One region of the Gracilibacillus phocaeensis genome, then DNA from elsewhere that is predicted to be linked to it. Evidence: predicted binding sites of a transcription regulator. Region 1 holds the regulator's gene; each other region holds the start of a gene.
What was found. The regulator LexA, encoded in region 1, represses DNA repair genes until DNA is damaged. The targets are predictions, from matches to a motif close to CGAACATATGTTCG.
Positions count from the first base shown of each region.

Region 2: the regulator LexA is predicted to act here: its motif matches at 1,003-1,016, upstream of E0E32_RS17410 (type IA DNA topoisomerase).
Region 3: the regulator LexA is predicted to act here: its motif matches at 1,260-1,273, upstream of uvrB (excinuclease ABC subunit UvrB).
Region 4: the regulator LexA is predicted to act here: its motif matches at 645-658, upstream of E0E32_RS06825 (RpnC/YadD family protein).

Region 1 covers NZ_LR131144.1:1,226,982-1,229,195, reverse strand. The annotation lists gene E0E32_RS13675 (sodium-dependent transporter) at 1-939, shown strand, start outside; gene lexA (transcriptional repressor LexA) at 1,109-1,729, opposite strand; gene E0E32_RS13665 (YneB family resolvase-like protein) at 1,989-2,214, shown strand, end outside.
Region 2 covers NZ_LR131145.1:260,373-262,586, reverse strand. The annotation lists gene E0E32_RS17410 (type IA DNA topoisomerase) at 1-950, opposite strand, end outside; gene E0E32_RS17405 (hypothetical protein) at 1,174-1,356, shown strand; gene E0E32_RS17400 (ABC transporter ATP-binding protein) at 1,360-2,214, shown strand, end outside; gene E0E32_RS17395 (ABC transporter permease) at 2,201-2,214, shown strand, end outside.
Region 3 covers NZ_LR131144.1:518,621-520,834, forward strand. The annotation lists gene E0E32_RS10175 (peptide chain release factor 3) at 1-1,118, shown strand, start outside; gene uvrB (excinuclease ABC subunit UvrB) at 1,330-2,214, shown strand, end outside.
Region 4 covers NZ_LR131143.1:493,293-495,506, reverse strand. The annotation lists gene E0E32_RS06825 (RpnC/YadD family protein) at 807-1,604, shown strand; gene metE (5-methyltetrahydropteroyltriglutamate--homocysteine S-methyltransferase) at 2,031-2,214, opposite strand, start outside.

The DNA.
Region 1 (2,214 bases):
ACAGGAAACCCATGGCTTACAATTACGGGTTTGGCGTTGTTTATTCTTCTGAACGCCTTTGTTATTTCATCGGGCATTAAACAAGGCATTGAAAGATACAGTAAAATACTAATGCCGCTTCTATTTATTTTCTTTATTATTATTGTTGTACGTTCTCTTACTTTTGAAGGAGCGATGGAAGGTATTCGTTTCTTTTTACAGCCGGATTTCAGCAAATTAAATGGTGAAAATATATTGAACGCCTTAGGGCATGCTTTTTTCTCGCTGGCAGTTGGTATTTCAGTGATGGTGACTTACAGCTCTTATTTACAAAAAAATATTAGCTTAAGTCATTCAGCGACATCTGTATCTATGATGAACATCCTGGTATCCTTTCTAGCTGGTTTAGCTATTTTTCCAGTTGTTTTTGCCTTTGGTTTAGAACCTGCGGAAGGACCAAGTTTATTATTTATTGTTTTACCAGAGGCTTTTTCGCAAATGCTGTTTGGAGAGCTGTTTTTAACTTTATTTTTATTATTATTTTTATTTGCTGTGTTGACCTCCTCATTCAGCATGTTGGAGATTATTACCTCTGCTATTTCAGAAAAAACCTCTTCTTCACGTAAGTCGATTGCATGGATCGCCGGATTTTTCGTTTTTATAGCAGGGATCCCTGCTGCCTTGTCTTCTAATGTGTTAGCTGACTTGATCATTTTTCAAAAAAGCATATTTGATGCCAGCGATTTTCTGGTAAGTAATATCATGTTGCCAGGAGGATGTCTTTTTATCGCCTTATTTGTTGGGTTTAAGATGGATCGTGATTTAGTACATCAAGAATTTTTCTTTGGAAATCACTTCGGTGAAGGAGTATTTCAATTATGGTTTGGTGTTATTCGCTGGTTGGCGCCTGTGACGATTATTGTTGTTTTTCTATACTCTCTAGGAATTATTTACGGATAGCGAGATAAGCACCTCTTAAAAAGGATAGAGGTGCTGTCAATCTGCAAAACACCCTCTCTTTACAAGATTTCCTTATTGTGCGGCTTAGGTACTTTATGGATGTCATTGCAGATGGTCTTTTTGGTTAACAATCGTCTTATTCAGTTCTCCACCAAATAAGACGGTTGGATTACAGGCTGCGGTATAAGCCGATTACTTTTCCCAAAATGGAAACATTATCGTAAATTAAAGGTTCCATTGTAGCGTTTTCTGGCTGCAGGCGAATATGATTTTTTTCTTTAAAAAATCGTTTGACAGTTGCTTCTGTTTCTTCTGTCATAGCTACTATGATATCCCCGTTTTCTGCAGTGTTTTGTTGTTTGACAATGACCTTGTCCCCATTTAAAATCCCTGCTTCGATCATACTGTCCCCTTCAATTATTAACACAAATAATGTGGAATTTCCTTGCAAATCACTTTGTGGTATTGGAATATACTCTTCGATATTCTCTACTGCAGTAATAGGCAGCCCAGCCGTAACTTTCCCAATGACAGGTGCAAAGGTGGGTTCCATTTTAGGAACATCCCATTCACCTTCCTGCTGTAGTATTTCAATGGCTCTTGGCTTAGTAGGATCACGCCTTATATAGCCCTTCTTCTCCAATCTTGCTAAGTGTCCATGTACTGTAGAACTCGATGCTAATCCTACTGCTTCCCCAATTTCTCTCACAGAAGGCGGATAACCTTTTAATTCCACTTGCTCTTTAATATATTCCAGAATATCTTCTTGCCGCTTTGATAGGTTTGTCATAACTTTCACCCCTTAGACGTAATATTTAATAATCATAGTATAACACAGGAAAATAAATCTGACAAACATTCGTTCGAAAAAAGTGTTGACATGAACGTTTGTTCCTGTATAATGAAATTACGAACAAAAGTTCTAAGGAGGGAAATAACATGCTAAAGAATATGACAAAAGTGGATTTCTTTTATTTATTATCTTTTGTTTTTGCTATTATTTTTTTCTATATTGCAGCAGTAAATAATATCTAAAATGGGGAATCAATATGAGAACAGCCATTATATATTGCCGAGTCAGTACGGAGAAAGAGACGCAAGAAAGCTCCATTCAACGACAACAAGAAGAACTAGAAGAGTTTGCAGTCAATCACCATATTTCTATTTACCGAACAATCAAGGAAAAACAGAGCGGATATGATATTGAACGCGAAGGCGTATTTGCAATGCTGTCTGTCTTTCAAAATGGTCAGGCAGACACCCTGTTAATTCAGG
Region 2 (2,214 bases), on a different contig from region 1:
GTCTTTAAGACTTTATCCGATGTCCAGCCCTTATATTTATTGGTGATATACCCTTGCAGATTAGATAGGTTGAATAAAAAAGGCGGGAATTCCTTTTTCTTCTCGACTTGTTTATCTGTAATAATGGCTGGTTTGTCTGCAATAGCTTCGTTAATCGGCTCTAATAATTCTTTTTTCTTAAACTTCTCCGTTTTGTTTTCGCGATATATTCCTTCATATTCGTGGTTATTCACGGTCTGAAACGTTGCCGCCAGTTTAAAATAATCTTCTGGTTTGAAATTCTCTATCTCTTGATCGCGATCATAAATGATTTTTAAGGTGGGGAGGAGGACCCTGCCGATATTTAACGCACCGGATTTCCCTTGTTGATACTTTAAAGTGGCAACAGATGTCAGATTAATACCAATCACCCAATCGGCCCATTGTCTGCTGATTCCGGCATCGCGGAGTGGCTGCATCGAAGCGTTCGATTGGAGATTTTCCAAACCTCGAAGCACTTCCTTTTCTGTCCATTCATTCAAAAGCAGGCGGTACACGTTTGCTTTTGGTTTTGTTCCACCGCGATAGATAATGCTGTCTGCAATCAGTTGTCCTTCGCGGTCATCATCACATGCGGAAATAATCGCCTCCACATCGCTTCTCCTCATTAAAGACTGGATGATTTTTAATTGTTTGGCAGCACCGCCATCTGTTTTTGCTCGATTTCTTGGATTACTTTTCACTTTATATTTAAAGGCAGCAGGAATAAAAGGAAAGTAATCCATTTTCCAATGGCGCATCTTCCCATCGTAATCTTTGGCATCATAAAGCTCAACAAGATGACCAAATGCCCAAGTGATACAATAGTTCATTCCTTCAAAATAGCCATCTTTTTTTGTTTTAATGTTTAGCGCGTCGGCAATGTTTTTTGCGACGGATGGTTTTTCAGCTAGAATTAATCGAACTGTCATTTTCAATTCATCGCCTTTCTTTAGAACGATATCAGTTGGGAAGTTTCCAATAGAAACATTCGTTCGTTCCTGCTGTTATTATGTCATACATCATTCTTTTTTTCTAGTGTTTTTAGATAATGCATCTACTATATTTTTTTCGATCTCCTAGCAAACATTAAATGTTTTTTAATAATTATCGATTACAGTGTACTTATCCAAATTCATAGGAGGCGTGCATATCATGGAGAAATTACTGATTATGGTGTCGATTCTATCTTTTTTATTGGCGGCATCTTTGTTTATTGTAGAGCTGGTTAGAAATGGATGGAAAGACAGCAACTTTCGACCCGCCTTATGGATGTTTGTGGTTTATATAGTCAGCATTGTGGCATTTTTAATCATTTTTAATGTAGGAGGAAGATAAGGGATGGAATTACGGAATGTGCGTTACCAAACAGGGGAGACCAGGATCCTAAAAGGGATTGATCTTGAATTAGAAAAAGGAAAAATATATGGATTATTAGGCCCAAACGGGGTAGGAAAGACCACGTTATTTAAGGCATTATTAAACACCATTGATTACCAAGGCGATATTTTACCAGAAGTAGATCAGCTGAAAATTGGAAAATTAATTGAATATCCAGCCTTTTATCCTCAGCTTACTTGTGAGGAGAATCTACAACTCCACGCTTCTTATCTGAAGATAACTGCTAGTGAGGCTGGAATCGATGACTTATTAGAAATGGTCGACCTAGTAAATGCCCAAACGAAGAAATTCAAGGAATTATCAATGGGAATGAAACAGCGTCTTGGCGTGGCCAAGGCATTAATGGGGGATCCAGATTTATTGTTATTGGATGAGCCGACTAATGGCTTAGATCCAATGGGAATGAAGGAATTACGGCAGTTGATCGAACAAGAGATTAAAACCGAATCGAGAATTATTCTAATATCGAGTCATCATTTAAATGAAGTCGCTTTGGTTGCGGATACACTCATATTTATGCGACAAGGTGAAAAAATCTTAGAATTGGAAAATAGCGATAAGGAATATATCTATGGTCCGGTTCCATCCCAGTCAAATGCTATCGCAAACGAAATGACCATCTTAGCAGATAAAAAGAACCGTCAATATTTTCTGCTAAATAAAGCTGCGTACCATCGTATGACAGCTAACGATGAAGGTACCTATGAAAATACCGAGAAATTAACCTTGGAAGATGTATATATTCGACTGATGTCATCTGACCTAGTGGAGGTGAATCCAAATGATGAAGCTGAT
Region 3 (2,214 bases), 710 kb from region 1:
AAGAGGTATTAAATATTGAAACTTATCCGATGAATTGGCCGGTAGGAATGGGCAAGCGGTTCTTAGGCATTTTGGATCGCTATCATGACCGGTTTGTCCAGTTTAATGGTAATGAGGAAGAATCCTATATTCCAATGGATGAGGTTAGCTCACTTGCCGTGTCTGAGGATCCGACATATCAAGAGACAGTCGAAGAATTGGCGTTATTGGACGAAGCTGGGGATCAATTTTCTTTAGAACGTGTATTAGCAGGGGATCAGACACCTGTATTTTTCGGCAGTGCGTTGGCCCCATTTGGTGTGCAGACCTTCTTTGATACCTTTATTCAAATGGCACCGTCACCAGGCCCTCGTCGCACGGTGGAGGCTGTAGTTAGTCCAGACAATCCCGATTTTTCTGGGTTTATTTTTAAGATTCAAGCGAATATGAACCCACAACACCGTGATCGGATTGCCTTTTTACGGGTTTGTTCCGGCAGGTTTGAACGTGGTATGAATGTAACACTTGCCCGCACCGGAAAGTCGATTCGATTAGGACAGACGCAGCAATTTGTTGCTTCTTCTCGTGATACCGTGGAGGAGGCTTATGCCGGGGATATTATTGGCGTTTATGACCCAGGCTCTTATCGTATTGGTGATACACTTCTGGAAGGGAAATTGAAGGAGTCCTATGATGAGCTGCCACAGTTTCCGCCTGAAATGTTCCAACGTGTTACCGCAAAAAATGTAATGAAGGCCAAACAATTCAGAAAAGGGATCGAGCAGCTTGTGCAAGAAGGGGCCATTCAACTATTCCGCGGTTATCCGATGGACTCGATGATTATCGGTGCTGTTGGACAATTGCAGTATGATGTATTCCAACACCGCATGAGAAATGAATACAACGTGGAGGTATTACTAGAATCCATTGGTGACCGCATTCCACGTTGGCTTCGGTCAGAACAGGTTGACCCAAGTTTATTTGATGAACGAAATATGTTAGTGAAGGATCGTGAAGGCGATTTTTTGGTGTTATTCAAAAATGATTTCGCCCTGCGCTGGTTTACTGATAAACACCCTGATATCGAGCTGATTGATTTATATGAGGTCAATCAATATGATCAAACAACCCACAGCTAATGTGGGTTTTTCGTTCATTCATCCAGACCACGTAATAGCCGTTGAATGGAATAATAATCTTATCTTTTTCACAATAAAAGGGAATTGGGTATAATGGAGAGAATCAACGTCTAACATGAAAATAAAAAATACAATAATCAACGAATATTTGTTCGCTTTTTGTTGAGAAGTAGTGTATACTATTTACTAGGATAGAGAACGGAGGGACAGAATGGATCAGCATACTTTTTCACTACAGTCACCATACCAGCCACAGGGCGATCAGCCAAGGGCGATTAAAGAGCTGGTGACGGGATTAGAAGAGAAAAAGCGTCACCAGACGTTGCTAGGAGCCACCGGTACGGGTAAGACATTTACTGTTAGTAACGTGGTCAAGGAAGTCAATCGCCCAACCTTGGTGATTGCCCATAATAAGACGCTGGCAGGTCAATTGTATAGTGAGTTCAAGGAGTTTTTTCCGGATAATGCCGTCGAATATTTTGTTAGTTACTATGATTATTATCAACCAGAGGCCTATGTACCTTCGACCGATACCTTTATTGAAAAGGATGCCAGCATTAATGATGAAATAGATAAACTCAGACACTCGGCTACGTCATCACTTTTTGAACGTAATGATGTCTTAATTGTGGCCAGTGTGTCTTGTATATATGGTTTAGGTTCGCCAGAAGAATATCGCAGTCAAGTGCTGTCTCTTAGAGTAGGTATGGAGAAGGATCGAGATGAACTGCTACGGGGATTAGTTGCGATCCAATATGCACGTAATGACATTGACTTTCAGCGTGGTACCTTTCGGGTACGTGGAGATTCCGTGGAGATTATCCCTGCTTCAAGGGAGGAGCAGTGTATCCGTGTGGAATTTTTTGGTGATGAAATTGATCGTATTCGTGAAGTGAATGCCTTAACAGGAGAAATTATCGGGGATCGTGAGCATATTGCGATCTTCCCAGCTTCCCACTTCGTTACTCGTGAAGAGAAATTAAAAATTGCGATGGAGAATATCAAAAAAGAATTGAATGAACAGCTTGCCCGTTTTCGCGAAGAGGATAAACTATTGGAAGCACAGCGTATCGAGCAGCGTACCAATTACGATCTG
Region 4 (2,214 bases), on a different contig from region 1:
TAATTTATTGTGGTTTTTTACAGCCAAAAATTACTTTGGAAGAATTCACTTAAAACAAAATGTGTGTTACGTTGAGGCTGTAAGATTTATGTGAGGAAGGTGAAATGGAAAATAAATTTAGGGATGATTTTGTATGAAAAATAGTAGAATGATAAATATTATGGTAGCTCTATGTATAGCCTTACTATTCGTTATAAGAGCGATATACCCAGAGTTATTATCTGATTTAGCAACAATGCTCATTCTGACCGTTCTTTGTATACTCGCAATTTACACATCAGATGGCTTCCATCCTATTAATATCATGGCAGTAGCATTAGCTTTGATTTTCGGTTATATATATTTACTTTGGAGAACAACTAGATTCTTTATATACTGGCGTTACAGGAACAATTATTACAATAATTCTACTAATAATGTTGCTCTATAAGCCAAAAAAGAAGGTTGACATTTCTTGAGGATGGAGACTTCTTGGCTAAAATAAGTTAAAAGGTTTAGATCGATTTTAGTCTGTAATTTGGAACAACGAGTGGCATTTTAAAAGTCAAATCTTCATCAGAACGTACAAGATGTTTTTAGGATTTGGAAGACGTGCTTACTACGATTTTAACAAGACTATAGTTTGATGAAATAAAAAATAAATACAAACACTTGTTCTTTTTGGTGATAGATGCTATACTAGTTTTAGAACTTCACCACGATCCATTCTCCTATAACCTCGCAAAGGACGTGCTATAATGACCGTACTATCACTTGTTCGCGAAGCACCTCAGACCTACACCAAACATGACCAACTATTCAAATAATTGATCCACCACTTTTTTGAAGAATTTCTGGAGGTCTTTTTCCCTGATGTCTATGCTTATTTAGATTTTGCAACCATCAAGCCCCTCTCGGAAGAAGTATTTTCCGACTTGCATGATGGAGACGCCCGTCGCCTGGATATTGTCGTAGAAGCCAAGTTGAAGGAAAGCGATGCCGTTCTGATTATCCATGTCGAACCACAAAGTTACCAGCAATCGAATTTCCATGAACGCATGTTTCTTTATTTTAGCATGCTGTATAATAGGTATAGAAAACCAATTGTGCCGATTGCCGTTTTTAGTTACGAAGAGGATTGGGAATATGATCAATATACGATGGCTTTCCCTTTTCATCATGTGTTAACGTTTAATTATATGATCCTTCATTTGCGCAAAAAAGATTGGCGCGACTACATTCAGTCGGACAACCCAGCAGCGGCTGCCCTTCTGAGTAAAATGGGCTATTCTGAAGAAGAGAAGATAGAGGTGAAGAAAGAATTTCTGCGTATGCTGGTACGCATGAAACTGGATCCAGCCAAAGAACGCTTGATTTATGGCTTTTTTGAAAGCTATTTAACCCTAAATGAAGAAAAGGAGGAAGAACTAATGGAGGAAATCAAACGATCGGACGATGCCGAAAAGATTTTGGAGCTTCCTATTTCGTATGAGGAGAAAGGAAAGGAAATAGGGAAAAAAGAAGTCGCCATAGAAATGTTGGAGGAAGGATTTTCTTTAGATCTAATTTCAAGAATTACCGGTTTGGAAAAAGACGTAATCGAGGCGTTAAAAGAGGACCTCTAAATCATATTCCGATCTCGAAGTCCATATTGGTCTTGGGATAGGTCTAACAATATTTGCCGTTGTTCTTTTCTCTTGTTCTTATTCTGAACCCTTTTTCACTACTGATCAACCGAAAGCATTAGACATTGTAACAGTTGTGAAGGTATGAGGACACAAAGACTCGTTAAATGATTATAAAAAGATAAATCCAAAGTGTGTATATTTTTATGGAATCCTTTGCGTATTCATATAAACGTGGAAATGCCCTTTTCATGATAGCTTTAATTTTTTTTGTAAAGTAAAGCGGTGCTAATTGTTCATAATAACGAACAAACAAATTATGATGTTTCATATGTATTTCATGAATCCCACCTATCATTGCATAGTATAAAAAAGGGATAACATAGCGGTAAAAACCTATGTTATCCCTTGCTAACCCGTTATAATCTACTGTTGCTTAGCAGTCGTATACTGCTTACGTGCGATCTTAGCTGCTTCGACCATCTTCTCCAAAGCGGCGACCGTTTCTGTTTCTTTCCTTGTCTTGAGGCCGCAGTCTGGGTTGATCCAGAATTGTTCCACATCAATGGTTTCTAAGGCCCGATCAATATTGGTTAGCAATTCTTCCACA